3 regions of the Erwinia sp. AnSW2-5 genome follow, and region 1 is predicted to be linked to each of the others. Evidence: predicted binding sites of a transcription regulator. Region 1 holds the regulator's gene; each other region holds the start of a gene.
The links. The regulator LexA, encoded in region 1, represses DNA repair genes until DNA is damaged. The targets are predictions, from matches to a motif close to TNCTGTATGTACATACAGNA.
Positions count from the first base shown of each region.

Region 2: the regulator LexA is predicted to act here: its motif matches at 2,638-2,657, upstream of ACFL9S_RS15785 (metal-dependent hydrolase).
Region 3: the regulator LexA is predicted to act here: its motif matches at 3,771-3,790, upstream of ACFL9S_RS03015 (DNA translocase FtsK 4TM domain-containing protein).

Region 1 is NZ_JBJGXA010000021.1:20,792-33,487, forward strand. It holds gene dnaB (replicative DNA helicase) at 1-530, opposite strand, end outside; gene ACFL9S_RS15625 (quinone oxidoreductase) at 632-1,612, shown strand; gene pspG (envelope stress response protein PspG) at 1,850-2,083, opposite strand; gene dusA (tRNA dihydrouridine(20/20a) synthase DusA) at 2,241-3,236, opposite strand; gene ACFL9S_RS15640 (conjugal transfer protein TraF) at 3,367-4,608, opposite strand; gene zur (zinc uptake transcriptional repressor Zur) at 5,070-5,579, shown strand; gene ACFL9S_RS15650 (CsbD family protein) at 5,665-5,874, opposite strand; gene dinF (MATE family efflux transporter DinF) at 6,091-7,413, opposite strand; gene lexA (transcriptional repressor LexA) at 7,496-8,104, opposite strand; gene ACFL9S_RS15665 (diacylglycerol kinase) at 8,211-8,579, opposite strand; gene plsB (glycerol-3-phosphate 1-O-acyltransferase PlsB) at 8,707-11,130, shown strand; gene ubiA (4-hydroxybenzoate octaprenyltransferase) at 11,179-12,027, opposite strand; gene ubiC (chorismate lyase) at 12,047-12,574, opposite strand; gene psiE (phosphate-starvation-inducible protein PsiE) at 12,680-12,696, opposite strand, start outside.
Region 2 is NZ_JBJGXA010000023.1:354-6,253, forward strand. It holds gene ACFL9S_RS15775 (hypothetical protein) at 62-274, shown strand; gene ACFL9S_RS15780 (L-cystine transporter) at 468-1,865, opposite strand; gene ACFL9S_RS15785 (metal-dependent hydrolase) at 2,029-2,619, opposite strand; gene kduD (2-dehydro-3-deoxy-D-gluconate 5-dehydrogenase KduD) at 2,769-3,530, opposite strand; gene hxpB (hexitol phosphatase HxpB) at 3,720-4,391, opposite strand; gene ACFL9S_RS15800 (YniB family protein) at 4,563-5,102, shown strand; gene ACFL9S_RS15805 (fructosamine kinase family protein) at 5,136-5,900, opposite strand, start outside.
Region 3 is NZ_JBJGXA010000002.1:287,454-300,149, reverse strand. It holds gene lolA (outer membrane lipoprotein chaperone LolA) at 1-135, opposite strand, end outside; gene ACFL9S_RS03015 (DNA translocase FtsK 4TM domain-containing protein) at 332-3,709, opposite strand; gene lrp (leucine-responsive transcriptional regulator Lrp) at 3,829-4,323, opposite strand; gene ACFL9S_RS03005 (hypothetical protein) at 4,472-4,852, opposite strand; gene trxB (thioredoxin-disulfide reductase) at 4,851-5,816, shown strand; gene cydD (heme ABC transporter permease/ATP-binding protein CydD) at 5,964-7,733, shown strand; gene cydC (heme ABC transporter ATP-binding protein/permease CydC) at 7,730-9,460, shown strand; gene aat (leucyl/phenylalanyl-tRNA--protein transferase) at 9,493-10,185, shown strand; gene infA (translation initiation factor IF-1) at 10,545-10,763, shown strand; gene ACFL9S_RS02975 (alpha/beta hydrolase) at 10,989-12,110, shown strand; gene clpA (ATP-dependent Clp protease ATP-binding subunit ClpA) at 12,169-12,696, opposite strand, start outside.

The sequences.
Region 1 (12,696 bases):
TCATCTTTGTTGGCACGGCTTTCAGCGATCTGGAACACGCGGGTTTCAGCCAGATCGAGCAGATCCTCACTGGTGCGCCCCTGAGGATCGTAACCGGCATCCGCGATTTCGTTGGCCACGGAGATCATCTCTCGCACAACGGCACGTTCACGGACGATATCCGCATAAGCACCGATGTTTGCCGCACTTGGCGTGTTTTTTGACAACTCAGCCAGGTAGGCAAAACCGCCAACCATGCTCAGTTCGCCTTTGGTTTCCATCGATTCGGAAAGGGTAATCAGATCGATCGGTTTACCCAGTTCCAGCAGGCGCTGCATCTCCGCGAAGATCATCCGGTGCGGGCGGCTAAAGAAGTCCTTTGCCACAACGCGCTCTGAAACGTTATCCCAGCGTTCGTTATCCAGCATTAAACCGCCCAACACCGACTGTTCAGCTTCCAGCGAGTGCGGGGGCAGCTTGAGACCTTCCATCTGACGGTCACGCGGCTCGCGGTTTTCGAAGGATTTGTTGGTGGGTTTATTTCCTGCCATAGTGATGCGATACCAAAAATCTTGTGGGGGGACGCGCAAGTATACCCGTTTGCATGACTGACGTCCTCCCCCACATCGCGGCGAAATCCACAGGAGTGAACATGGCGAAACGTATACAAATCAGCCAGCACGGCGCACCCGAGGTGATGCAGCTGGTGAGCTTTGATCCGACCGATCCGGCCCCCGGTGAAGTGCAGGTTGAGAACAAAGCGATCGGTATTAATTACATTGATACCTATATGCGCAGCGGTCTGTATCCTGCTCCGCTACCGGCCGGGCTGGGGACGGAAGCCGCCGGGATCGTCACTCGCGTCGGCGCTGGCGTCAGCGCCCTGAAACCGGGTGATCGTGTGGTTTACGCACAATCATCACTGGGTGCTTATAGCGAAGTGCATAACGTTCCGGTCGATAAAGTGGCGCTGCTGCCGGATGCCATCTCCTTTGAACAGGGTGCGGCATCCTTTCTTAAAGGCCTGACGGTGCATTATTTGCTGCGCCAGACCTATGTGGTGCAGCCGGATGAGGTGTTTCTGTTCCATGCCGCTGCGGGCGGTGTCGGGCTAATTGCCTGCCAGTGGGCAAAGGCGCTCGGGGCGCACCTGATCGGCACCGTGGGTTCGGCGGAGAAAGCGGCGCTGGCGAAACGTGCAGGTGCCTGGGAAACCATTAACTATCGAGAAGAGGATATCGCCGCGCGCGTCAGCGAGCTGACTCATGGCAAGAAGCTGCGTGTGGTGTATGACTCCGTGGGGAAAGATACCTGGGAAGCCTCGCTGGACTGCCTGCAACGTCGTGGTCTGATGGTCAGCTTTGGTAACTCATCCGGCCCGGTGACGGGAGTGAATCTCGGTATCCTCAATCAGAAAGGGTCACTGTATGTTACCCGGCCATCACTGAACGGATATGTCACCACGCGTGAAGCGCTGCTTCAGGCCAGCAATGAGCTGTTTTCTCTGATGGCAAGCAATGCGATTAAGGTGGATGTGCCAGACGCGCAAAAGTTTGCACTGGCCGATGCACAACGCGCGCATCAGGTGCTGGAAGGGCGTGGTACGCAAGGATCGAGTCTGCTTATTCCGTAATATCGGTCATCCGCACAAACAATCAGGGCCTCCCGAAGGAGGCCCTTTTTTCTTTCTTTTTATAGTTCGCACTGAGTGTAGGGTCAGCGGCGATGAATACGTTTTGATTCAGTAAAACCATCCTGGCAGAATTCATAAGTAAAAAATATGTTTAATGACGAAATGGTGCATAGCAATTTGTCATGATGTGATCCACCCCGCATTAACACGCCAAAAACCTCCGGCAACTCATTGATATTATCGAGATAACCAGGGTTTATCCTTCGCAGACGGTTTACAAAAAGCGCGATATAACCAGACCCCAACCACCGCCAGCAGCAACCACGGCAACAATTTAATAACAACAGCAAACAATCCGCCAACGACCATCACCACGGTAGCCACCAGCAGCGCCGCAATGATGCCTAATAGCGAAATACCGGTCAGCAACAGCATCATAAAAAAGCCGATAACAAACAGGATCTCTAACATGTCGATACGCTCCAGAATAAGGGACTCTGAAGAGACTATTACAAGAAGCGTGCCAGTACGGCGAGGATTTTAACGTATTGATCTATAAGGGCGGTATGCACCAGGGCGATAATAACCCTGGTGAATTTCATCAAAATTTAGTGAACGTTTAACGATATTAAGCGCTGGCAGGCACTTTATCCGCGACCAGCAGCAGGGCTTTTTCCACCACATCGACACCGGCACCCGCTTTATGAGCATTCTCACTCAGGTAACGACGCCACTGGCGTGCCCCAGGAATGCCCTGGAACAGTCCCAGCATATGGCGGGTGACATGGCCAAGGTAAGTGCCGTTCGCCAGCTCATGCTCGATATACGGATACATGGCGCGCACCACCGCGACTGGATCGACCATCGGCACGGTGCTGCCGAAAAGGGTCTGGTCTACCTGCGCCAGCACTCCCGGGTTCTGATAGGCTTCGCGCCCCATCATCACCCCGTCCAGATGCTGTAAATGGATACTGGCTTCTTCCAGCGACTTAACGCCACCGTTAAGCGACAGCGTAAGCTGCGGGAAGTCGCGCTTTAGCTGGTAAACTCGCTCGTAGTCAAGCGGTGGGATTTCGCGATTCTCTTTCGGGCTGAGGCCAGAGAGCCAGGCTTTACGGGCGTGAATAATAAACGTCTCGCATCCCCCCTGTTCTGCCACACGCTGAATGAAATCACACAGGAACTCGTAGCTGTCCTGGTCGTCGATACCGATACGGGTTTTCACCGTGACCGGAATAGAGACTACATCGCGCATCGCTTTGATGCAGTCTGCCACCAGCTGGGCTTCGCCCATCAGGCAGGCACCGAAACGGCCGTTTTGCACGCGGTCAGACGGGCAACCCACATTGAGGTTAACCTCATTGTAGCCACGCGCTTCCGCCAGTTTCGCACACTGTGCCAGTGCTGCCGGATCGCTGCCGCCCAGTTGCAGCGCAACGGGCTGCTCTTCAGAACTCCAGGCCAGGTAATCCCCTTTGCCGTGGATAATCGCACCGGTGGTCACCATTTCGGTGTACAGCAGCGTCTGGCGCGTCAGCTGACGATGAAAGTAACGGCAGTGGCGATCGGTCCAGTCGAGCATTGGGGCAATTGAAAAACGATGTGCAGGGAAATTATCGGTCATGAAAAGCGTTAACTCTGTATCAGAAAGGGAGTGTCGATATTGTGCGCAATGATAGCACGGCGGGCAGCGAGGATACAGGCTCAGGGAAAGGTGATAGCCAGCAGCCCGTGGGCTGGCTGCTGGCAGAAAATCAGAAAGTAAAGTTCAACTGGGCAACCGCGCCCCAGGTATTGTCTTTGCCCACCATCCCGGCGAGATCCAGATGCACTTTGTTAAACGGTGACAGACCAAAACCGCCGGTGAACACATTGGTGTCATTGGACTTCACGTCAGCACGGTAACCAGCACGCAGTTGCAGCCAGTCCAGCAGACGATACTCCGCACCCACGGCAGCGTACTGGCTGTCCTGTTGCGTTTTAAAGCGCTTAGTCGGGGTCAGGTCCACATCCAGTGCCGTTGTCAGGCGCTCGGTATGGAATGACACGCCGGAGGTGACCAGCGGACGGATTTGATAGGTATCCTTGTAACCACTGACCTCTTTGGTGTCGATATCACGTGAGATCAGGTTCTGCGCGCTCAGGCCCAGCGTCCAGTTTTCACCGAGGTCGGTGGATGCGCCCGCATCCAGGTTAAAACCGGTGTTCGTGTTTTTATAATTGCCGTTGGTGAAGTCTGATTTGTCATAGCTGTATACCGAAGCGCTGTAGTTATATAGCGTGGTTTTTTGCAGCTTTGGCGTGATCCCCAGTGAAACCGGCTGACCGCCGAAATCAAACTCATGTGCGACGGCGATCCCCATATCGTAAACCACCGCTGCACGTCCCAGCCCGGCGGAGGTCAGACTGTTCAGCCCTGCTGTCGTCGGAATGTTAGTGCCATCGGCAATGCCTTGCAGATAATCGATATCACTTTGCGTGACATCCGTTACCACAGAGGCGGTACCGTAGGCTTTGGTGACAAACGCGAAAGGCAGAACCTCATTCGGGACGGTCACCGCAAATGCTGCACCCGCGTTTGCCCATGCCTTCTGCCCTTTGATCTCGCGCAGACGATCGGCAAGATCACCCGCAGCCACCTGGGCACGTGGGATATCCGTGGGGAAGACGAAATTATTTGCCAGGTCTTTGTAACTGTCGACCGCATTGGTCAGGTCATCCACCTTATCGACCAGTTTTCCCTTATCGCTGATCTGCGCACCGACGGCCGGCAGGGTAATACTGACGCTGTCTTCCGGTTTCGCTTTGGTCATCAAAGCCGGGTTAGCCAGCACCGCCGAACCGTAACTGGAGGAGGCAACGCCCGTCCCCCCCATTGCATCATTGCGGGCATCGAAATAGTTACCGGCAGCAAACGCACTCAGCGGAGTAAGCAACAGAGCGGGTAATACTACGGGCGCGGAAAAACCGATTAATTTATTGAATTTATTTGCCATTGACCCCAAACCCACCATAAAAAAATGAAAAAGCGAATGCGCAAAGACACGCATAACCGAATGCCTGAATAATGAACATAAAGGCACCATTTCATTGCTGTGAATTGAGAGAAGATGAGTGGGCTTATCAGGTCATTGCCATTTTATTAATCTGTTAACACGCTAACAGTTGAACGTTCTGCATCTGTTTTTTTCAGTGCCAAACGCGCATAGCCCTTTGAAAAAGGTAGTCACGAACCTTAAGCCCTGCAAATCAGATTAGCGATGCTGAATGAAAAAAGAGTGGCCCTGGTACACTGAAAACAATGATGAAATTTTTTTTACCTTCTGCGCTTATCAGCAATACCAGTAAATGGTTGAGTCTGTGCAGGTGGCTGAGGGTTGCCTGACGGTGAACTCGGCGTTTTGTTGCAGACGTGATAAAATAACATCCTGAAATGGCCTGAGGGGGAACAATGAACATTACCAGTGCTGAAAAAATCCTGTCGCAGGCGGAAGTTATCTGTCAGCAGCGCAGCGTGCGACTCACGCCGCAGCGCCTTGAAGTCCTGCGTTTGATGAGTGAGCAGAATGGGGCCATCAGCGCCTACGACCTGCTGGACTTACTGCGCGTATCTGAACCCCAGGCGAAGCCCCCAACCATCTACCGAGCACTGGACTTCCTGCTGGAACAGGGCTTTATCCATCGTGTGGAGTCCACCAACAGCTATGTGGTCTGCCATCACTTTGAAGAGCCGTCACATACCTCAGCGATGCTGATTTGTGACCGCTGTGGTTCAGTCGCTGAGCAACATGCCGATGGTGTGGAAGATATTTTGAAATCGCTGGCCCTGAAGTCAGGTTTTACCCTGGGGCATAGCGTGATTGAAGCGCATGGATTCTGTCAAAAATGCGGGGAAATTGAAGCCTGTACGCATCAGGATGCATGCCAGCACGATCATAGTGTGCAGAGTAAAAAACGCGGGCGTTGATTAGATTTTATGAGGAAGGAGAAAGAACTGAGTGGCACGGTCCTTGTGCCGGGGCTGGAGCATCGCCCTGAAAGGGGCCGCTGTTTTACCAGCGGTGGTTATTGCGAGTTTCCCATTCACTAAGCTCTTTCTCGGCTTTATCTTTCTGATAGCCGTAGCGCTCCTGAATTTTACCTACCAACTGGTCGCGTTTACCTTCAACGATCGTCAGATCATCATCAGTCAGCTTGCCCCATTGTTCTTTCACTTTACCTTTAAACTGTTTCCAGTTACCGCCGGCTTCGTCTTTATTCATAATGTGATTCCTCTACCTTGGGTTAAAACAGCTTTTTCGTCTCAAAAATTCGCTGAATATCCAGATAATTATCTGGTTATTTGCCTAAGACAAAGATAATTGTAGTAGAGAAATCGGCACCCGGCAGTTAACCCGCTGGCAATAGTGGTAAAAAATTGCTAAAAACCCCTAAAATTCAATAAACTAGCGAAGCTTCGGGTTACGTAAGCAAATGTGTCACTGCGCGAACCATGTACCATTACGCCAGTGACGACGCCAGATGACCCACAGGGAGACACCGCGCAGCAGCAGGAACAGCGTCACCGCCAACCACAGACCATGATTACCCAGCCACGGCACGCTAAACAGCGTCAAACTAAAGCCCAGAGCTGCGATAGCCATACTGTTGCGCATCTCACTGGCCCGGGTGGCGCCGATAAACATGCCATCCAGCAAATAACAGCCCACACCCGCCAATGGCATCAGCACCTGCCACCATAAATACCGATCGGCAAGCTGCCGAAGCGGTTCCAGAGAAGTCAGCAGCGCGATAATTTGCTCACCAAACAGGGCATAGAACAGAGAGAACCCCATTGCGACTATCAACGACTGCCTGCAGGCAGCGTGCCAGACGCTAAGTAATTGCTGACTGTTTTTCGCGCCGTAGGCTTCCCCTGAACAGGCTTCAACCGCATAGGCGAAACCATCCAGTGCATAGGCGGTGAAGGTGAGGAACATCAGTAGCACGGCGTTGACCGCGACGACATCATTCCCCAGGCGGGCACCAAAAATTGTCAGCGACGCAAAGCACATTTGCAGCAACAGAGAACGCAGCATGATGTCGCGGTTTAAGCGCAGCAGGCGCGCCACATCACCGCGCCAGGCGTTCAGCATCAGCCCTACCGACAAACCACGCAGTTTCATCACCCGCCATACCAGCAGCAGGCCGACTATAAAGCTGACATATTCAGCGATCGCGGTGGCTGCTGCCGCACCCTGCACGCCCCATCCCAGCCCAATAACAAACCACAGATCCAGCAAAATATTGACCAGATTACCCACCACAAGCAGGATCACCGGAGCACGCGCATACTGCACCCCAAGCAGCCAGCCAAGCAGCACGAGGTTAGCCAGTGTTGCTGGGGCACTGAGCCAGCGCACCTGCATAAACAGTGCCGCCTGGTGCAGGACTTCGTCGCTGCCACCGGTCAGGCCCAGTGCAAGGTGAGTAATGGGGGTTTTTAGCAGGACAAACAGCAGCCCGGCCAGCAGAGCCAGCAGCAGCGGCTGCATCAACGCACGCGCCAGTGCAGACTTATCACTGGCGCCAAATGCCTGGGCTGTCAGCCCGGTGGTGCTCATGCGAAGAAACAGTAGCAGCATAAACAGGAAGCTGGTGACAGTAGTGCCGATTGCCACTCCGCCAAGATACGTTGGGCTATCGAGATGGCCGATCACAGCCGTATCAACCAGGCCAAGCAGAGGCACGGTAATATTAGAAAGGATCATCGGCAGCGCCAGCCGCCAGAGGCTTTTATCCGCAGAGGTGAGCAGTTTCATCAGAATCCATCAGAGTTAACGCGATTGCAGATGGTAATACGCGCCGCAGAAGCAGCGCGCAGGATTTAGCGGGGAGTCACGATTACAGCCAATTGCCGTTGCGGATAACGCCAACAGCAAGGCCTTCTATCGTCAGCGTCTGCTGACGCAGATCGACGATGATAGGTTTGAAATCCGGGTTTTCAGGTAAAAGCTGTACCGTATTACCCTGGCGTTTCAGGCGTTTAACGGTCACTTCATCATCAATGCGCGCCACCACAACCTGGCCATTACGCACATCTTCCGTTTTGTGTACCGCTAACAGGTCGCCGTCCATAATACCGATGTCTTTCATCGACATTCCACTGACGCGCAACAGGAAGTCAGCGCCAGGCTTGAACAGGTCAGGGTCAACCTTGTAGTGGCCTTCAATGTGTTGCTCTGCCAGCAGTGGCTCACCAGCGGCAACCCGACCAATCAGTGGAAGTCCGTCTTCTTCTTCCATCATCAGGCGAATACCGCGTGAAGCACCAGAAACGATCTCAATCACGCCTTTACGGGCTAAGGCCTTCAGGTGCTCTTCAGCCGCATTCGGGGAACGGAAACCAAGCTGCGCGGCGATCTCTGCACGCGTAGGTGGCATACCAGTTTGATTAATGTGGTCGCGAATCAGGTCATAAACCTGCTGCTGCCTCGCCGTTAGTGCTTTCATTCCGCCCCCTGGTTGTTTATACAGTCGACTGTGAGTATATACAGGTATTTAGACATTGAAAACCTAAAGTTGGGCGAAATGCAGTTTGTGGCGATTTTTGGAAAACTCATCGCAAATGTGGCACTAACAGCATGATCCAAACAAAAATTGCCAGCAAGATAGTCAACAGCACAGCCGCAGAGCCCATATCTTTGGCCCGGCCTGCCAGGGGATGTATTTCACTGCCGATGCGGTCGACAACCGCTTCGATGGCGCTGTTGAGTATTTCGACAATAATGACCAGCATCACGGAGCCAATCAGCAGCACACGGGTAATGGCATCCACGTCCAGCCAGCAGGCAATGATAATCGCGATGATCGCCGCGACGGCTTCCTGGCGAAAAGCAGCTTCATGCTGCCAGGCGGCACGGATGCCTTTCCACGAATACCCGGCCGCTTTTATGATTCGCGTCAGTCCGGTGACATTATTTGCCATAATAAGGGAACCCTTTGAGAAGTTTAACGTCAATGAGTGGAACTACAGGTTTTTTAACACCACAGATTCTGTTGGCGCTTTCTGGTATGCTTGCGGCGCTTTGCTAACAAGAGGCTTCATGTTGTCTATGTCAGGTTGGCGTAAATTATATTATAACTTATTGAATCTTCCAGTAAAACTACTGGTAAAAAGTAAAGCAATTCCGGCTGAACCGGTTGCTGAACTCGGGCTTGATACGTCGCGCCCTATTATGTATGTGCTGCCTTATGATTCAAAGGCCGATCTCCTTGCACTTCGTGAGCAGTGTCGCAAACAAGACCTGCCCGATCCTCTGGAACCTCTGGAGATCGACGGTACGGTATTGCCACGTCATGTGTTCATTCATGATGGCCCGCGCCTGTTCCCGTACTTTGTCCCGAATCTTCAGTCGGTCAAGCTGTTCCACGATTATCTCGATCTGCACCGCAATCATCCCGATCTGGATGTGCAAATGGTACCGGTATCGGTGATGTTTGGTCGTGCGCCGGGCCGTGAGGTACAGGGGAACGAACAGCCGCATCTGCGCATGCTGAATGGTATTCAGAAATTCTTTGCCGTCATCTGGCTGGGGCGCGACAGTTTTGTTCGCTTCTCTCCGATGGTATCGCTGCGCCATATGGCCACCGAGCACGGTACAGATAAAATCATCGCGCAGAAGCTGGCCCGTGTGGCACGTATGCACTTTGCTCGCCAGCGTTTAGCGGCCGTTGGGCCGCGTCTGCCAGTGCGCCAGGACCTGTTCAACAAACTGTTACAGTCCAAAGCGATCGCCAAAGCGGTAGAAGACGAAGCACGCAGCAAAAAGATTCCCCATGAAAAAGCCCAGCAGAATGCCGTTGAGCTGATGGAAGAGATTGCCGCTGACTTCTCTTACGAAGCGATTCGTCTGACTGACCGCATCATGGGTTGGACCTGGAGCAAGCTCTATCAGGGAATCAATGTTAACGGCGGTGAGCGCGTGCGCCAGCTGGCACAGGATGGACATGAAATTGTCTACGTGCCCTGCCATCGTAGCCATATGGACTACCTGCTGCTCTCCTATGTACTGTATCACCAGGGTCTGGTGCCGCCGCATATTGCCGCCGGAATTAACCTGAATTTCTGGCCAGCCGGCCCGATTTTCCGTCGCCTGGGCGCCTTCTTTATTCGTCGTACCTTCAAGGGCAACAAGCTCTACTCGACGGTGTTCCGTGAATACCTTGGTGAGCTGTTCACCCGTGGCTATTCCGTTGAATACTTCGTGGAAGGGGGCCGTTCCCGTACTGGCCGCCTGCTGGACCCGAAAACCGGCACGCTGTCGATGACGATTCAGGCGATGCTGCGCGGCGGTAACCGCCCTATCACACTGGTGCCGATTTACATCGGTTACGAGCATGTGATGGAAGTGGGTACTTACGCCAAAGAGCTGCGTGGCGCGACCAAAGAGAAAGAAGGCTTTATGTCAATGGTACGTGGGCTGCGTAAGCTGCGTAATCTCGGCCAGGGTTATGTGAACTTTGGTGAGCCATTGCCGCTGGTCGCGTATCTGAATCAGCAGGTACCGGAATGGCGTGAGGCTATCGATCCTATTGAAGCCCAGCGTCCAGCCTGGTTAACCCCCGCCGTGAATGACATCGCGCAAAAAGTGATGGTGCGGATTAACAATGCAGGGGCAGCCAATGCCATGAACCTGTGTGTGACGGCGCTGCTGGCATCACGTCAGCGTTCGATGACCCGTGAACAGCTGACCGAACAGCTCGACTGCTACGTGCAGCTGCTGCGCAATGTGCCGTATTCGCCGGATTCCACCGTGCCGGATATGACGCCAGAAGCACTGCTGGAACATGCGCTGAGCATGAACAAGTTCGAGCTGGAGCAGGATAGCATTGGCGAGATCGTGGTGCTGCCGCGCGAGCAGGCAGTGCTGATGACCTACTATCGCAACAACATCCACCACATGCTGGTGATGCCGTCGCTGATTGCCGCCATTCTGATGCAGCACCGTGAAATCAGCCGTGCCGAGCTTCTGCGTCAGGTCACGGTGATCTATCCGATGCTGAAAAGCGAGCTGTTCCTGCGCTGGAGCACGGATGAACTGGGCCAGGTACTCGACTCACTGGTGGCTGAAATGGCTCGTCAGGGGCTGCTGGTTGCAGAAGAGAGCAGTCTGCGCTTGAGTGCTGGTCGCTTCCGTACCCTGCAACTGCTGGCTGCCGGCGTGCGGGAAACCCTGCAACGTTATTCGATCACCTTCTCTATCCTCAGCGCGAAACCGGCGATTAACCGTGGAACACTGGAAAAAGAGAGCCGTACCATGGCACAGCGTCTGTCCGTGCTGCATGGCATTAACGCGCCGGAGTTCTTTGACAAGGCGGTGTTTACGTCGCTGGTGTTAACGCTGCGTGATGAAGGCTATATCAGCGATTCCGGTGATGCTCAGGTTGAGCAGACACAGCAGGTTTATCAACTGCTGGCAGAGCTGATTACTCAGGATGTGAGAATGACCATTGAGAGTGCCGTAGAGCAAGATTGATGTCAGTGTGGTGGGCCGATCAAAACAAATGATCGGCCCCTATGCGTTTTATCTGATCCCCAGTACCACGCCAACGAACAGCACCAACCCTACCCAGTTATTATTCAGGAAGGCCTGGAAGCAGCGATCGCGCTGACGTCCGGCAATCAGTTTTTGCTGATGGACAAAGAACACGCCCGCCACCAGCACCGCCCAGTAGAATACGCTGCTGAGATGCAGCTGCCAGCCCACCAGCGTCATCAGGCCAAGCGTTGCCAGCTGTAACAGACCCACAATCAGCTTATCGAAACGACCAAATAGAATGGCGGTAGATTTCACGCCGATTTTCAGGTCGTCATCACGATCAACCATCGCATAAAGCGTGTCGTACGCCACCGTCCAGCAAATATTCGCCAGGAACAGCAGCCAGCAGGTCAGGGGAACGGTTTCACTCACCGCAGCCCAGCCCATCGGGATCGCCCAGCCAAATGCCGCCCCAAGCACCACCTGCGGCAGGTGCGTGTAGCGCTTCATAAATGGATACAGCCAGGCCAGCCCCAGTCCACCAAGCGACAACCAGATGGTCATGTTATTCATGGTCAGCACCAGACCAAAGGAGACCAGCACCAGCCCGGCAAACAGCAGTTTTGCCTCACGCGTGGTCACCGCACCGCTGGGTAGCGGGCGCTCGCGGGTACGCTTCACAAAGCCATCGATTTTGCGGTCAGCAAAGTCATTGACCACACAGCCCGCAGCACGCATAAAAAATACCCCCAGCACAAAGACCAGCAGCACATTGAGTGGTGGGATTTTCATTCCCGCCAGCCACAATGCCCAGAGTGTTGGCCACAACAGCAGCAACGAACCTATCGGTTTATCAATACGCATCAGACGGCTGTAGGCCGAAAGCTTACTCATTGGCAGACTTCTCTCCACGCTATCGTCCCCCTTCTGCCGCCACGCTGGCATAGAGCGGGGAAGCGGGTAAAAACAGTTCGGTCAGTAATAGCGGCTTGCCCGACAAACGCAGGCGTGAACGCCGCCCCCACAGTTCAGCGCTGTGGCCGACATCAATAAAATCACGCGTTAAGGTGGAGGTGGCAAACAGATAACGTCCCAGCGGCACCGTACCCAGCTGTTGCAGCTTCTGCTCCGGTCCGTTCAGGGTCGACTCCGGGACCAGCGTGCGTGCCACCAGCCAGGGAACTCCGTCGCCGCACAGTTCGATCTCTCGCAACCAGTAACGTGCTTCTGCTGGCAGCAGGGCGATATCCTCTGCCGCGTCCTGCGCGCTGATAAAGCCTTCACGCAGCAGATTAACCGTCACCTCCTGGCAATGACGCTCAAAACGGCGGGTCATCGAATCGACTTCCATCAGCCAGTCCAGCAGGGGGGCGGTTAGCAGGGGTGATGAATCCGGTAGCCAGTTGATCGCGCGCAATAGCGACAGCGCGTTCTCAGCCATAACACTTCTCCGCAAAATCTTCGATGCGTCAGTGTAACGCAGACCCTGGCGGCAAACCTATCAAAGCTCGGCAAAAAGCCACGATTTTGTGGCCGGTTTACCGACTTATTCGCGCTTCAGAC
Region 2 (5,900 bases), on a different contig from region 1:
GAGTTTAATGCATATGGGCACTGGATAGTGCCCGATCATCAATTTAATTAAGGAGTGTTAAATGAAAGAGTTATCGACTGAGCAGGTAGAGCAGGTTAGTGGTGCACTTAACCTGGGTTCTTTGATGAGCTTCCTGGGCATGAAACCACTGGGTGATTCAGTTCATAAGCTGGAAGCAGACTTTTATGATTCCACTTTTGGCAAAATTCCAGTACTTGGCCCGGCAGTGAAAAACTTCTTCACCGATGCTTTCAACCAGTACCCGGCGCCATAACGATCATTCTTCATCTGATGTTGGTGTAACCCCGAACGAGAGGAGCATGTTCACATGGTCCTCTCGCTTTCGATCATGCCGGAACACTCAATACCTCCCTCTTGCTTGTTGTTAGCCATGCCAAATGCATCACCACTCAAAACATCACTTTGTGAGGAAACGGGTCGGCAGGATACCGACCCGCGAATGGCGATTAACGATGGGCCAGGCTGGCTTCGTTACCCGCATCGGTATTCATGATCTGCTTATCCGTCTGCTTCAGCCACTGGCTGGTCAGCATACCGGCAGTCATTGAACCGTTAACGTTCAGCGCAGTACGTCCCATATCGATCAGGGGTTCGATGGAGATCAGCAGAGCCACCAGAGTGACAGGCAGGCCCATTGCTGGCAGAACAATCAGAGCAGCAAAGGTGGCACCGCCGCCAACGCCCGCTACACCCGCAGAGCTAAGGGTGACAATGCCGATTAACGTGGCAATCCACATCGGTTCAAATGGGTTGATCCCCACGGTCGGTGCAACCATCACGGCCAGCATGGTCGGATAGAGACCGGCACAACCGTTCTGGCCGATAGTGGCGCCGAATGATGCAGCAAAGCTGGCGATAGACTCAGGAATACCCAGACGGCGAGTTTGCGTCTCAACGCTGAGTGGGATGCTGGCGGCACTGGAGCGGCTGGTGAAGGCAAAGGTAATCACGGGCCACACTTTGCGGAAGAAGCGCAGCGGGTTCACACCGTTAACCGACAGCAGCAGAGCATGGACGGCAAACATGATGGCCAGGCCGAGATACGATGCCAGCACGAAACTACCCAGTTTGATAATGTCGCTGAGGTTAGAGGTGGCGACGACTTTGGTCATCAGTGCCAGCACACCATACGGCGTCAGTTTCATGATCAGGCGAACCAGTTTCATCACCCACGCCTGCAACGTATCGATGGCTTTCAGAACACGCTGCCCTTTTTCGACATCATCCTTCAGCAGTTGCAGAGCGGCGACACCGAGGAGGGCGGCGAAGATCACTACGCTGATAATGGACGTTGGGTTGGCACCGGTCAGATCGGCAAACGGATTTTTCGGTACGAAAGAGAGCAGTAACTGCGGTGCGCTGAGGTCAGCGACTTTACCAACGTAGTTACTTTGGATCGCAGCCAGACGCGCACTTTCCTGTACACCCTGCACCAGACCACTCGCATTCAGGCCGAACAGCCAGGTGACGAAGATCCCGACTGCCGCTGCAATCGCGGTAGTGAACAGCAGAACACCAATGGTCAGCAGGCTGATTTTACCCAGTGATGAAGCGTTGTGCAGACGGGCAACCGCGCTGAGGATGGAAGCAAACACCAGCGGCATCACAATCATTTGCAGCAGCTGAACATAGCCATTACCCACGAGGTTAAACCAGCTGACCGATTCTTTAATGATCGGGGTGTTTTCGCCGTAGATAGCGTGAAGTGCCAGACCAAACAGCACTCCGACCACCAGACCGAACAGTACTTTTTTTGACAGGCTCCAGCCTGTACGGCCAGTTTTTGCTACCAATAGCAACAGCGCAACAAACGCCACAAGGTTAATGATGAGCGGAAAGTTCATTCCCATTTTCTCCAAAAAATACGGACCACAATATAGCCATGCTGGCGACAGTTAATTTCTGACGCGCAGTAAGTAAAACCAGTGCGGAATGGTATCAGCTACTTATGATGCAGCCTTATATCCAGATGGAATTATTTATAACTTTTCGTGATTAATTGAGCAATTAATCAACCTTTTGTTTGTTAATTAATCGTTCGATGTGATTTTGTGCCGAGCTGACCACGTGGGTTGTCCAGTCGGATGCACCAAAAGGCAGCGAGCCGTGTGGGAACCAGATGGCGCAGCCGACCAAAACCAGGCACAGGGCACGCTCCAGCTGATTGCCTTTCTGGCTGTTAAGCAGCGGCAAACGAAAACGCCAGCGACAGGGCCACAGCAGCGGCACGCCTGCGGGTGTTAGCATATCGGCAGCGATATGACTCAGATAACCCAGCACCATCCCCTGAAAGGCATCCGCCGGGATCAGCCAGCCTTCAGGCAGCTTTAGCTGTAACAGGGCGACGCCCCCGAAGACCGCCAGCAGGCTGTGGGTGAATCCCCGGTGACCAAAGGCACGGGCGATAGGCTGCGACAGCCACCTCAGGCGCTGGCCCAGAAACGACTTCGGATGGTCGATATCAGGTAACAGGCAGGTGAGCAGCGTTGCCGGAATAATGTGCCACCAGTCGGCGCTGGCCAAAACCGGGGTGAGTTCGGCACGCTTGGCAAAAATTGCACTGGCGATGGCAAAAATAAGATGGCCTTCGGCCGTCATGGGAGTACCTGGCTGCATAACTGTCAATGCATCCAGTATAGGGAATATATACAGTGGAATAAATATGTGACGCTGTAACGAAAGATAAATAATTTGGCATTAATCTCGCGGTGAACAAAGCATGAACAGCTTTTGTTCACCGCAGGGCATTAACGCGCCAGCCAGCCGCCATCCACCGCCAGCGTAAAGCCATTGACGTAGTCCGCCGCCGCCGAGGCGAGAAATACCGCCGGGCCCATCATATCGTTGCTTTCCCCCCAGCGTCCGGCGGGGATGCGATCCAGAATCTGCTGATTCCGGTCTTCGTCGTCACGCAGTTGTTCAGTGTTATTGGTTGCCATATAGCCGGGAGCGATGGCATTGACGTTGATGCCATACTGCGCCCACTCATTAGCCATCAGGCGCGTCAGACCGATCACTGCACTTTTTGATGCCGTATAAGACGGCACGCGGATGCCTCCCTGATAAGAGAGCATTGAAGCGATATTGATGATTTTACCGCCACTGCCCTGGCGAACAAACTGGCGGGCAACAGCCTGCGAGAGGAAAAACAGCGTCTTGCTGTTAACGTTCATCACGTCATCCCAGTCACGTTCGCTGAAGTTGAGGGCGTCTGCACGGCGAATAATCCCGGCATTGTTGACCAGAATATCCAGCTGCGGGAAAGCGGCCAGCGCCTGTTCCATCACGTTCTCAAGGCAACGGCTGTCGGAAAGGTCTGCTGTAATGCTGGTGAACCGTCGCCCGGTCGCGGTGACTTTCTGTGCCGTCTCACTGGCTGAGGAGCGGTTAACCCCAATGATATCGCATCCTGCCTGGGCCAGCCCGAGCGCCATTCCCTGACCAAGACCGGTGTTGCAGCCGGTAATCATGGCCACTTTGCCTTCAAGATTAAATGCATTCAGGATCATCGTGGCTTCCTTATAGATAAGATGACGCGCGCCATAACAGAGTCGATAAACGGGGATACGCGAGCCGGTTAAGGGAGCATATTCAGAAGCGGGGATGAATTCAACAAAAATGAAACGATGTTTTATTTATTTTAACAGTGAGTGGCGAAAATGAAAAAAAAGGCGGCCATGTTGCCGCCTGATATTGACTCAGCGTCCGTGCAGATGCTGCGCCGTCAGCGCTTCCAGGCTGGAGAGTTTAACGTCAGCCAGTGACCAGCGCAGGTCGTCTGCATGAGCTGCATCCGGGACAACGATAGAGCGCATACGTCCTGCTTTGGTGGCAATCATCCCGTTGAAGGAGTCTTCCAGCGTTACGCAATTCAGCGGATCCACGCCCAGACGGGCCGCAGCATCCAGGTATACCTGCGGGTGGGGTTTACTGTAAGGCAGCGACTCTGCCGAGGCCAGCACCTCAAAGTAATGGCGCAGATTGAACATCTCCAGCACGCGTTCCAGCATAAACAGCGGTGAGGCGGAGGCGAGGCCGATTTTCAATCCCTCGGACTGGCAGAGTTGCAATGCCTGCTCCACGCCGGGCAGGAGAGGCCGGGTTTCTTCGACCAGACTCAGTGCCCGCGCAATGACGCGCTGGGTGACTTCGGCCTGGGATGGCCCTTTCCACGGCAGATTTTCATACCACATGCGCACCACCTGATCGATACGCAGACCCAGCGCATCCGGCATTTCACCGCGACGGCTGAGGTCAACATCAAGGGTGGTTAAGATATCCAGCTCAGCTTGTTGCCACAGGGGCTCGGAATCAATGAGCAGACCGTCCATATCGAAAATGGCGGCGAGTACAGGGCGGTGATGAGACATGCTACGGCTCCATTTAACAGTTTATGGGCAGCTTAGCACGAAGTGTTGATGAAAAAATTATCATCGCGGCGGACTGTCTGTGGAAACCTGGCATTAATTCTGCATTTTGCAGGCACTTTTATGTCACTACAGGTAAACTGACAGGCAGACATCAGATGGACTGGAGAAAGCATGACATATCAACAGGCTGGCAGGGTTGCGATTATAAAGCGCATCGCGGGCTGGATTATTTTTATTCCCGCGCTGTTATCGACGCTGATTTCACTGCTGGGTTTTCTGGAAAAAAGTCGTGAGCAGCGTGATGGCATTAATGCGGTGATGCAGGATTTCGCCCATGTGATGATTGATATGATCCGCTTCAATACCGGTTTTCTCTCCGGTTTCTGGGCAAATTCGCCTGTACCAGACTTTAACCAGGGGACGAATGTCCTGTTCTGGGTTATTTATGTGCTGATTTTTGTTGGCCTGGCGCTACAGGCTTCAGGTGCAAGGATGTGGCGGCAGACGCGTTTTCTGCGTGAGAGTCTGGAAGATCAGATGATCCTGGAGAAAGCACGAGGCACAGAAGGGCAAAGCCGGGAACAGTTGGAAGAGAAAATCGTGGTGCCGCGCCACACAATTTTCCTGCAAATTTTCCCGCTGTACATTCTGCCAGTGATTATCATTGTGGCCGGATATTTTGTGCTGAAACTGGCTGGCTTTATTAACTAAGCCAGCCATCATACCCACGTGCGCTTCCTGTTATCAGGCTGGGCGCGCGTGGCGTTTTCCCCGTTCATCCGTATCCAGCAATGCGCTTGTTGCTCGTTGCGCCTCTCCCAGCCAGTGCCCGCCAAAGACATTCGCCCGATTAAGCAGATAATAGAGCTGATAGACAGGCTGTCTTTGCAGGAAGTCTCCGGGTAGTGGCCAGACTGACTGATAACCGTCATAAACTTGCACCGGAACGTCCGGGAACCATGACAGCATCGCCAGGTCGCATTCACGATCTCCCCAGTAGCAGGCCGGATCGAATATCCACGGGCCGCTGTCACTCCCGGCACAGTTTGCTGGCCACAAATCGCCATGCAGCAGGGAAGGCTGAGGGTGATGTGATTCCAGGATCGCTTGCGCGCAATGGACGATGAGCTCGCTGTCACCATATTGAATGCCTTTCTCTGCGGCGAGTTGAAGCTGCCAGCCGATGCGCTGTTCGGCAAAAAATACCGACCAGCGGCGTAACCAGCTGTTCGGCTGCAGAGAAGTGGTGATGTTATTGTCGAAGTCGAGGCCAAACTGCGGCTGTTCACTCCACTGATGAAGGTGCGCGAGCTGCTGACCCAATTGGAAAGCACCGTGCGCGTCTAGCGGTCTGACCGGGATGTACTCCAGCAGTAAAAAGCTGGTGTCGCGATCGCTGCCAACACCGTATACCGCCGGAACGCGCACTGTCTGACTGCGCGCCAGCAGCTGTAACTGGTCGGCTTCCCATGTGAACAGGTCCTGCATGTCACGCTGGTTACATTTAAC
Region 3 (12,696 bases), on a different contig from region 1:
CACTTTCTGATTAAACGTGGCATGGAAACTTTTCACCTTATCCAGGCGCTGTTGCAAATCACCGGATGCATCAGCCCAGGCGGTAACAGAGGAAAAAGCAGCCAGCAGACAGCAGGAAATCATTAATTTTTTCATTACGGCATCCTTATTGAAACTCTTGTATCCCGTTCGGGTTAAGCGTGACGTGGATAACTTTAGCCAGGCGTTGATAACAACAACAGGAGAAAAAACTGAATTCTCCTGGCCGTATCATGCAAATATTGGGACTGCTGTCAGGAATTCAACGGGCCAGGCAATGCCTGACCCATTGACGATTAGCGAAAAAGAATACTTAACGCTCATGCGGCGGTGGCGCCAGCACCTCGCGGTTACCGTTATGCCCCGGTGATGAGACAATCCCCTGCGCTTCCATCTGTTCAATGATACGCGCGGCGCGGTTATAGCCGATACGGAACTGCCGCTGCACGCCGGAAATAGAGGCGCGACGTTTGTCGACGACGAACTCAACCGCCTGGTCAAACAGTTGGTCCAGCTCTTCGTCACCGTCGACGCCACCCGCGCCAGACTCAGTGTCGTCGCCGCCGCTCAGGATACCTTCTTTATACTGAGGGCGTTCGCGCGCCTTCCAGTCTTTCACTACGGCATGCACTTCCTGGTCACGAACAAAGGCGCCATGAACACGAACCGGAATAGAAGAGTTCGGTGCCAGATACAGCATATCCCCCATACCCAGCAAAGATTCTGCACCCGACTGATCGAGGATGGTACGGGAGTCAATTTTACTTGATACGGTAAAGGCAATACGTGTCGGAATGTTGGCCTTAATCAGACCGGTGATCACATCCACCGATGGTCGCTGTGTGGCCAGTACCAGGTGAATCCCTGCTGCACGGGCTTTCTGAGCCAGACGCGCGATCAGCTCTTCCACCTTTTTACCGACGGTCATGATCAGGTCAGCAAACTCATCCACCATCACCACGATATAAGGCTCTTTTTCCAGTACCGGTGGCGTCATATCCATGCTGTCGGTTGGCTTCCAGAACGGATCAGGGATTGGACGCCCCATCGCCTCAGCCATATCCACCTTCTCGTTATAGCCCGCAATGTTACGCACACCCAGGGCAGACATCAGCTTGTAACGACGCTCCATCTCAACCACGCACCAGCGCAAAGCATTGGCCGCATCTTTCATGTCGGTGACGACGTCGGTTAACAGATGTGGAATACCTTCATACACCGACAATTCGAGCATTTTCGGGTCGATCATAATAAAGCGCACTTCTTTTGGCGTGGCTTTATACAGGATGCTGAGGATCATGGCGTTTACGCCGACCGACTTACCGGAACCGGTAGTACCGGCAACCAGCAAGTGAGGCATTTTGCCCAAATCAGCCACCACCGGATCACCGGAAATATCTTTGCCCAGCACAATCGACAGCGGTGATGGATTATCACGAAATGCCGGGCAATCCAGCACTTCTCGCAGATACACCGTCTGGCGATTCAGGTTAGGCAACTCCAGCCCCACATAAGGACGGCCAGGGATGACTTCCACCACACGTACGGCAACGGCTGATAATGAGCGAGCCAGGTCGCGCGACAGGTTAGAAATGCGCGCAGCTTTCACGCCCGGTGCCAGATCCAGTTCAAATCGGGTGATGACAGGACCTGGTGAGTACCCCACCACTTCAGCCTTGACGCGATAGTCGGCCAGGCGCGCCTCAATCAGACGTGCTGTCTGTTCAAGCGCAAACTGGTCTACCGGCTCCGTTTCAGCTGGCGGTGACGCTAACAGATCGAGCGTCGGCAGCGGTGTGGTCGGTTTGTACGTTGGCTGCTCATGACGCATCAGGAACGGATGGATCAAACTGTCCATATCCGGCTCTTGTGGCTTCACTGGCTGGGCCACCACAGGCCGTGCGACAGGTGCAACGGTGGGTTGCCAGGCGGGAGGTGCCTGTACAACGGGAGCCTGCGGTTGTGGTTGTACAGGTACTTCTTCAGGCTGCTGCCACTGCGGCTGTACGGGGGCAACGGGTTCTGCTTCCGGTGCTGCAGACAGCGTAAACAACGGCTCAGTTGGGCCGTCATTGACCAGGTCGTCCATCGGTGAGAAGTCGAAAGCACTGGCGGTATCCAGCGTAAAGGTCGTGCTGTGGCCTGGCTTTTCGGCTGCATAACGTTGTTGCTGTTGCTCAGCAAACTGACGTGCCAGCGCCGCCTGTTGCAGCGCTTCTTCATCTTCGGCTGCAAACTCTTCGCCATAGCGCTGCTGTTCCCGTGCGAGGAAAGCCTCACGTAGCTGCGCCTGCTCTGCATCATCCTGCTCGTCAGACGTCACCGCCTGCCAGGTATCCGCTTCAGCAACTTCCGGTTGCAGTAATTCCTGCTCTTTGGCTTTCTCTTCCGCCATCCGCTGCGAAGGCAGTTTGATGCCGTAAGAAGCCAATTCACGACGTGTAGGCAGCTTAACCGGGTTCGGGCGTGGCAGTTCAGGGCCAATCCCCTGCTTTACCTGTGGATTAAGATCGTCACCGCTGGTTGCCGTAAAGCCCGGCATAAACGGCGTATTACTGCTGGCAGATTGTGCAACTGCACCAATCGCAGCACCGGTTGCCGCAGCAGCGACAGATGCAGGATGAGAGACATGTGGCGTGGAGAAATCAAACGGTGAAGCCGCTGATGTATCCTGCCAGTTGCCCATCTTCGGACCGTCATCTTCTTCCACCGGGAGCGAAGGTGCTGGGGTCTGGACATCCGCTGGCACTTCAAAGCGATACAGCGAAGGTTGAGGTGCCGCTACAGGTGTGGGAACCTGCGCCTCAACCTGGGCTACGTATTCCTGTACGGGAACAGTCACTGGCGCAACGGGGGCAATCGCAGGTTGCTGTGCAGGAGCCGGGACAACATCACTGGCTACAGGCTTCAATAGCAGCGGATCGTCCTGCTCGTCCTCCGCTGTTACGTAAACAGGCTGCGGTTTCGTCAGCAGTACGTCGTCGTGATCGTCCGCACGTACCGGCGTGCTGCGCACAGCCACCGGCACATCCACTTCATCTTCCTCGTCTTCTTCATGCCATTTTTCATCGGCACGTGAACGATTACTGGCGAAAGTCAGGATCCCCATCACCACGCCACCGATTTTTTCGGCAATCGTCAGCCATGACCAGCCGGTATAGAGCGTCAGCCCCGCAGCCCAGATACACAGCAGCGTCAGCGTACCGCCAGGGCCGCTAAAGTAGGCTGCCATTGCACTGCTTAACAGGCTGCCAATCACCCCGCCAGAGGCGAAGTACCAGATATCATCGGCATTCAACGCGGCCAGGCCACAGGATGTGACCACCAGAGCCAGCACGCCAATCATGCGCAAAGCAACGGCAAAATAGTCGATGTAATCCTGGAAATGGCGTCGGCTGAAAGTGATCCAGCACAGGCCTAAAATCACAGGAGGAAGCGCGTAGGCCATCACGCCAAAGATGAAAAATAGCGTATCTGCGAGCCAGGCCCCAACGCCACCACCTATGTTGTGGATAGGTTCGTGCCAGGCGGTTTGTGACCAACTGGGATCGGAAGGATTGAAGCTCACCAGCGCCACCATCAGATAGATGGCGAAAAGAGCAACAACAATTAATAATGCTTCCAGCAGGCGACGCCCGCTGCTCAACGGTTCTAATGAAACGTCTTTATCTTCTGTGTATTCCTGGCTCAAGAGTACTCTCCAGGTGCCTGTAAACTATGGAGGTAACAGCGCCGGGCATGCCCGGCGCTGAACCTGTATGAATTCACAGGAGTGTACCGAAAACTAACAGGTTTTGCACCTGCCCTGTGTTACCGGGTTTTAATCACTAACCGGTTACTTTGTTTCACTTCTTCCATGACCACATAAGTACGGGTATCGTTCACACCCGGCAGACGCAGCAAGGTTTCGCCCAGCAATTTACGGTACGCAGACATATCTGGCACACGCGTTTTCAGCAGATAGTCGAAATCACCGGAAACGAGGTGACACTCTTGAGTTTCCTCAAGTTTTTGTACAGCAGCGTTAAACTGCTCAAACACATCCGGCGCACCACGATTCAGAGTAATCTCAACGAATACCAGCAGTGATGCATCCAGGTAGTGCGGGTTTAGCTGGGCGGTGTAGCCGAGAATAAAGCCCTGTCGCTCCAGACGGCGAACACGCTCAAGACACGGTGTAGGTGATAAGCCTACTCGCTTGGAAAGCTCGACGTTAGAAATACGCCCATCTTTCTGCAGCTCATTCAGGATATTGCGGTCAATTCTGTCGAGGTCTTTACCCGGTCGTTTTTTATTGTCTACCATTATTATTGTCTCTCTTAAATTCCTTCCCTTTACCTGCCATACCCTGAACGACTCAATGTAACAGGGTTGATCTAAGTGAAGACATAGAGCCTGTAGCGGTATTAAACGCCCTATCTGCATGACGCATGTTGTCTGTCCACACCATGCGTCATTCCAAATAACAGGCTGAGTATATCGGGCGATAAACGCAAAATCCGGGATGAAACCCTGACTGGCGTAACCAAATACACTCTGCTTCCCATAATGTTTTCGCAAAAGCGCAGCCGATTGTCAAAGCAAAACAAAAAAAATCAGTACAACATGCCAAAGGGAAGGCTGTCTCTCTGTTTTTCAATGACAATTTTGTCGCTAAAATGACAAAAAGTGGATGAAATGCCATTTTTTTCTCCCTCCCCAATCCCAAATCCGTGCAACGATTGGCGAAACCTTTTTCATTAATTGTTAACAAAATCGCAGAATACTTTTTTTGCCTCGCTAAATTCCCTACAATCCGGGTATAGGTTTGCCAGTCAATTAATGAGGGTTTCATGGGTACGGCTAAACACAGTAAATTACTGATTCTTGGCTCGGGTCCGGCAGGTTATACCGCTGCCGTGTATGCAGCCCGCGCTAACCTGAACCCAGTGCTGATTACCGGCCTGGAAAAAGGAGGTCAGCTGACCACCACCACCGACGTGGAAAATTGGCCAGGCGATCCAAACGAGTTAACCGGGCCACTGTTGATGGAACGTATGCACGAGCATGCGGTGAAATTTAACACCGAGATCATTTTCGATCATATTCACAGCGTGGATCTGCAAAACCGTCCTTTCCGGTTGACCGGCGATGAAGGCGAGTACACTGCTGATGCACTGATTATCGCCACCGGCGCCTCGGCCCGTTACCTGGGGCTGCCTTCAGAGGAAGAGTTCAAAGGTCGCGGTGTTTCAGCCTGTGCCACCTGCGACGGTTTCTTCTACCGTAATCAGAAAGTCGCGGTGATTGGTGGTGGTAACACCGCAGTGGAAGAAGCGCTTTACCTGGCGAACATCGCCGCCGAAGTGCATCTGATCCACCGCCGCGACAGCTTCCGCGCAGAGAAAATCCTGATTGACCGTCTGAATGAAAAGGTCAAAAACGGCAATATCGTGTTGCATACCGACCACACGCTGGATGAAGTGCTGGGCGATCAGATGGGCGTCAGCTCATTGCGTCTGCGCTCGACCAAAGACGACCAGACCAAAACACTGGAAGTCGCCGGCCTGTTCGTTGCTATCGGTCACAGCCCGAATACCGCTATCTTTAACGGTCAGTTAGCTCTGGAAAATGGTTATATCAAAGTCCAGTCTGGGCTCCAGGGTAACGCCACGCAAACCAGCATCCCGGGCGTATTCGCTGCGGGTGATGTGATGGACCATATTTACCGCCAGGCGATTACTTCAGCCGGAACGGGTTGTATGGCCGCACTGGACGCAGAGCGTTATCTTGACGGTTTAGTTAAAAATAATCAGTAAGTTGTTAAAACTCTGAGCTAATCTTGCCTGAGGCGACGAGCAATTGTCGCCTTTTTACCCTCCGCATTGTAACATTGCCGCGCTTGACACCTATCTTCCTGGGGCCTTTGCCTCACTACTGTTTACGTCAGGGCAATACGGCAACAGATGAATAAAACACGACAACAACAACTCACCCGCTGGCTGAAAAGTCAGAGTGTGCATGGCCATCGCTGGCTGCGCCTCTCATACTTGCTGGGCACATTAAGCGCTCTGCTGATCCTCGCCCAGGCCTGGTTTCTGGCCTCGCTGCTCCAGGCTCTGCTGATTGACCATCAGCCGCGTGACGGTCAGCTGCTGCATTTTATTCTGCTGCTGGCCTGCTTTGCGGGTCGTGCCTTGCTGGCATGGCTACGCGAAAAAATCGGTTTCAAAACCGGCCAGGCTATCCGCCAGACCCTGCGCCGTCAGGTGCTGAACCGTCTGTCCGAGCTGGGGCCTGCCTGGATTCAAGGTAAACCCGCCGGGAGCTGGGCTACGCTGCTGCTGGAGCAGATTGAGGAGATGCAGGATTACTACGCGCGCTATCTGCCGCAGATGATGCTGGCTGGGATCATCCCGTTGCTGGTGCTGATCCTGCTATTCCCAGTGAACTGGGCAGCCTCGCTGATCCTGCTGGCTACCGCGCCATTGATCCCCTTATTTATGGCGATGGTAGGAATGGGCGCAGCCGATGCTAACCGCCGTAACTTTCAGGCGCTGGCACGACTGAGTGGTCAGTTCCTCGACCGCCTGCGCGGGCTGGAAACGCTGCGTCTGTTTCACCGCGCACAGGCTGAAACCGCCACTATTGCAGAAGCGTCCGAACAGTTCCGTCAGCGCACGATGGAAGTCCTGCGCATGGCGTTTCTGTCCTCAGCGGTGCTGGAATTCTTCGCCTCAATCTCCATTGCCCTGATCGCGGTCTATTTCGGTTTCTCTTATCTTGGCGTCTTCAATTTTGGTCACTACAGCGGCCCGGTTACGCTGTTTGCCGGGTTCCTGGTGCTGATACTCGCGCCTGAATTTTACCAGCCATTGCGTGACCTTGGGGCTTACTACCACGCCAAAGCCCAGGCGATTGGTGCCGCCGATGCGCTGCAAACCTTCCTGGAAGAGAGTGAGACGGCCTCCGTTGAACGCGGATCGCAGACCCCGGAACTGCGCAACGGGTTTAGTCTTGTGGCTCAGGACCTGGTGATCACCACGGCAGAAGGCACAGCGCTTGCTGGCCCACTGCATTTCACGTTACAGCCAGGACAACGTGTGGCGCTGGTCGGGCAAAGCGGTGCGGGGAAAACCTCACTGATGAATGTGCTGCTCGGCTACCTGCCCTATCGCGGTTCGCTGCTGATCAATGGCGTTGAGCTGCGCGATATCGCGTTGCCACACTGGCAGCAGCAGCTGGCCTGGGTGGGGCAAAACCCGCATCTTCCCGCGGGGACTCTGCGGCAGAATATTTTGCTGAGCGGCAATAACGATGAAGCCCGGCTGCAACAAGTGCTGGCACTCGCTGGCGTTAGTGAATTCCTGCCGCAGTTGCCGGCAGGTCTTGACAGTGAAACGGGTGACCAGGCCGCCGGCCTGTCCGTCGGCCAGGCACAGCGTGTTGCCGTTGCGCGTGCGCTGATGAAGCCCTGCCAGCTACTGCTGCTGGATGAACCTGATGCCAGCCTCGATGCACACAGTGAGCAGCATGTTAACCACGCGCTGTTACAGGCCTCGCATGCGCAGAGCACTTTGCTGATCACCCACCAGCTTGATCGTCTTGACCAGTGGGATGAAATCTGGCTGATGCGTAAAGGCGAAATTGTTCAGACAGGACGCTGGGAAGCGCTGGCTCAGCAGCCTGGACCGTTTGCCGACCTGATGGCCCAGCGAGGAGGATCGCTCGAATGAAAACTCTGCTGCCGTTTTTAGCACTCTATCGTCGCCATATTCTGCGCTTACTGGCGGGCATTGTTCTGGCGGTGCTGACGCTGCTGGCCAGCATCGGCCTGCTGACGCTGTCGGGCTGGTTCCTGGCTGCCACCTCGCTGGCGGGTGTCGCCGGGATTTACAGCTTTAACTATATGCTTCCTGCCGCCGGGGTTCGCGGCGCGGCGATCAGCCGTACTGTGGCGCGCTACCTGGAGCGCCTGGTTAGTCACGACACCACCTTCCGCGTGCTTCAGCATCTGCGGGTATTTACCTTCAGCAAACTGCTGCCGCTCTCTCCTGCTGGTATCGCCCGTTTCCGTGAAGGCGAGTTGCTCAATCGTCTGGTAGCCGATGTAGATACGCTGGACCATCTCTATCTGCGGGTCATTTCACCGCTGGTGGGGGCGCTGGCGGTCATCGTGGTGGTGACAGTCGGCCTGAGCTGGCTGGATAGCAGTCTGGCGCTGACCCTCGGCGCACTGATGTTGCTGACGTTGATTGTTATCCCGCCCGTGTTTTACCGTGCCGGGCTGCCGGTAGGCACTGATTTGACCCGCCTGCGTGGCGAATATCGCAGCGGCCTGACCCGCTGGCTTCAGGGGCAAGCTGAATTAAGTCTGTATGGGGCTGCCAGCACATTCCGCAGCACCATGGATGCCACCGAGCAGGCCTGGCTGACAGCGCAACAGCGGCAGGCCAGTCTGACCGGGATGTCTCAGGGCCTGGTGATGTTGATGGGCGGCATCGCCGTCACACTGCTGCTGTGGTTAAGTGCTGATGGCATCGGCGGTGATCCTTATCCAGGGGCTTATATTGCGCTGTTTGTCTTCTGTGGGCTGGCCGCTTTTGAAGCCCTGGCACCGGTCGGTACTGCATTCCAGCATCTCGGCCACGTCATTGCCTCAGCAAAACGCGTTTCACAGATTATCGAACAACGCCCGGCTGTGAACTTCGCAACAGACAGTGAAGCCTCACATGGTGCAGGTGCGGCGCTAAGCCTGAACGATGTCAGTTTCCGTTATGGCGAAGGCCCGTTCGCCATCGCCGGGCTGACGCTTGAGATTGGTGCTGGTGAACATATCGCCCTGCTTGGCCGTACCGGCTGCGGCAAGTCCACGCTGTTACAACTGCTCACCCGCGCCTGGGACCCGCAACAAGGGTCTATCCTGCTAAATGGCCAACCGCTGACTGACTGGAGTGAAGCCGATTTACGCGCCCGCACCAGCGTGGTTACCCAGCGCGTGCATCTGTTCAGCGCCAGCCTGCGTGACAACCTGCTACTGGCCGCACCGGCATGCCGCGATGAGCAACTGTGTGATGCACTCCATCAGGTCGGGCTGGAGACACTGCTGGACAATGATCAGGGGCTGAATGCCTGGCTGGGTGAAGGCGGTCGTCAGCTTTCTGGCGGCGAGCTGCGCCGGTTAGGCCTGGCGCGTGCGCTGCTGCACGGTGGCGATTTGATGTTACTGGATGAACCGACAGAAGGTCTGGATGCAGAAACCGAACAGCAGATCCTCGCTCTGCTGCGCCGGGTCGCCAGCGGGAAAACCCTGATTATGGTGACTCACCGTCTGCGAGGCCTGGCACATTTCGATCGCGTTTGTGTTATGGACAGCGGCCAAATCATTGAACAAGGCAATCACCAGGAATTAGTCTCAAAACAGGGCCGATACTGGACATTTCTGCAGCGCTTTGCGCTATAGTCAATACCTCTCGTGCTAAAGAGTATTGCCCGATGCGTCTGATCCAGCTCTCACGTGAATCGCTTAATTTCCCGCCGCCAGAAATGGCGTTGCGGGAACCCAATGGCCTGCTGGCAATGGGGGGTGATCTCAGTCCACAGCGTTTGCTTAACGCCTATCATCGGGGCATTTTTCCGTGGTTTTCCCCTGGCGATCCGATCCTCTGGTGGTCACCTGATCCACGCGCTGTCTTGCTGCCCGAGCATTTCCACCTCAGCCGCAGCATGAAACGCTTTCATCAAAAATCGCCTTATCAGGTCACACTCAATCAGCAGTTTCAGCAGGTGATAGAAGGCTGCGCCAGCGATCGCAATGAAGGGACCTGGATCACCCATGAGGTTAAGCGTGCCTGGCAAAAGTTGCATGAGCTGGGCCATGCACAATCGATAGAAGTCTGGCGGGGTGAAGAACTGGTGGGCGGTATGTACGGACTGGAGCTGGGCCAGATTTTTTGTGGTGAGTCGATGTTCAGCCGCAGCGAAAATGCCTCAAAAACGGCGTTGCTGGTCTTCAGTGATTACTTTCAGCAACAGGGTGGCAAGTTAATCGACTGCCAGGTGCTTAATCCTCACACCCTCTCTCTGGGCGCACAGGAAATCCCGCGCGTAACCTACCTGCAATATGTGCATTCTCTGGCGCATCACCCGCTTTCTGTAGACTGCTGGCAGCCACGCCGGCTTTTTTAATGCATTCGTTCGATGTTTTGCACGCAACACCGCAAGAACAGTGATATAATATGCGCGTTTGGTATGTCGTCCGCCTTTCACCGGTACAAGATGGTGATGCGGAATACCAGGCTGGGAATCTCAACGCACCTTTTCAGAACTGTTTTAATCGTGCGACCAAAGCATATTTTAACAGATTCTTAGCCCGCTGTTCCCCCACGCTGACGTCATTGACTCCAGATTAATTCGTAATCCGTCTGCGCCAGGTGCGCGTGAGAGGGATTGATGTGGATGAATTCATCCGCAATTCTTTACTTAATACGTGAAATTCGGCATTATCTCGCCGGTTCAAAACTAAGGTAGTCCACCTAGAGGATTCGATGGCCAAAGAAGACAATATTGAAATGCAGGGTACCGTACTCGATACGTTACCTAACACCATGTTCCGCGTTGAATTGGAAAACGGTCACGTGGTTACCGCTCATATCTCCGGTAAAATGCGCAAAAACTATATCCGCATCCTGACGGGCGACAAAGTCACTGTAGAGCTGACCCCGTACGACCTGAGCAAAGGCCGCATTGTCTTCCGTAGTCGCTAAGTGACCCATTCTGAGGTGCTGCCGCGTTAATCGCCCGCAGTACCGATAAGCCAAACCGGACTGCTTTCAGTCCGGTTTTTTTATGCCTGAAATATATTGATAAAACAGCGCTAACGAACTGATTACCCAACCGATAAGCATCAGTGGAAACTATCATCAGACTGCTGCTATCCTCAATATAATCACAGCAGTGGAGGTGGCAAGACGCCAAACCCAACCAAACCGTTGCCAACTACCGGCAATGCCATCTCCTCACTGAATGGGCTGTCCAGCTACAGCGGTATCTCTTCCTCTGCACTGCTGAATCTGTTTAACGCCTCAAAAACCATCACCATCGAAGCGGAAGCCAACCATATGGGCGAGCAACTTTCTCCAGGCCAGAACAGCATGACGTCCGCAACCACTTCAGCAGCATCAATGGATGGCCTACGCATCACCCCAGCCGCCAGCGCAAGGGGTAGCGCCACCGGTTGGGTCAGATCGTCCGCCTGCAACTCCATAAGCTTTTCTAAGTCACAGATGAAACTGATACCCCTTAGCATTGGACTACTGTGGTGCAGCCTGCTGAGCGGCTGCGCCACCGATAACCGTGTTGCCACCGCCGACGCCATTGCGCGTGCAGCGGGCTTACAGCCGGGTGAAATCAACGCCGCCCCCTTTGTTCTCAGCTGGTGGGGGCGCATTCGCGATCCCCGGCAGCCTGTGCATCTCTACATTGAAGGTGATGGTTTTGCCTGGGTTACTCCCAGCCAACCCTCACGCGATCCCACACCGTTTAACCCGACTGCGCTCAAGCTTGCCGCTACCGACCCTGCCGTAAATGTGGCGTATCTGGCACGTCCCTGCCAGTACATTCCACTGACGCGCAATCCCGTCTGTAACAAGAGCTGGTGGACCGACCGCCGCTTCGCCCCGGGGGTGATTAACGCAATGAATGAAGCCATCACACAGATTGCCCGCCAGGCCCCCGGTCAGCCATTAGTGCTGGTGGGCTACTCGGGCGGTGGCGCGGTGGCAGCGTTAGTCGCGGCGCGGCGCCATGATGTGCAGTCGCTGCGAACGGTGGCAGGTAATCTGGATATGGATGAGGTGAATCGTCTGCATCAGGCCAGCACGATGCCAGAGTCGCTGAATGCGAAAGACGTTGCCCCTAAGCTGGCCGCGCTACCGCAGATCCACTTCTCTGGCAGTGAGGATCGGGTGGTGCCGTATAGCGTGGCACAAGGGTATGCCGATGCCAGTCACTCTTCCTGCGTAAAAGTTGTCAGCGTTCCGGGGCTGACGCACGGTGGCCATTGGGAAGCGCACTGGTCCGTGCTACTGAAGCAGCAGCCCGCCTGCAGATAGATAAAAAAAAGCCTGATGAATCATCATCAGGCTTTTTTATTCACGCAGGTCCGGCAAATTAATGCACGGTCCCTTCCGCTTTACGCTTCTCAGCGCTCAGGAAGTGATAGGTCAGCTGGTTTTTATCTTTATCCAGCGCCACCGATACCGATCCCCCATCAACCAGTGAACCAAACAGCAGCTCATTCGCTAACGGTTTCTTCAGGCTTTCCTGAACGGTACGGGCCATTGGGCGTGCGCCCATTGCCTTGTCGTAGCCTTTCTCTGCCAGCCAGTCACGGGCATCATCACTGACTTCCAGCGAGACGCCTTTGGCATCCAGCTGGGCCTGGAGTTCGACGATAAACTTGTCGACGACCTGATGGATCACTGCCTGATCGAGATGTTTGAACCAAATAATGTTATCGAGACGGTTACGGAACTCTGGCGTAAAGATCTTTTTGATCTCTTCCATCGCATCGGTGCTGTTGTCCTGCTGGATCAGGCCGATAGATTTACGTTCCGTTTCACGTACCCCGGCGTTCGTGGTCATCACAACCACCACATTACGGAAGTCCGCTTTACGGCCGTTATTATCCGTCAGCAT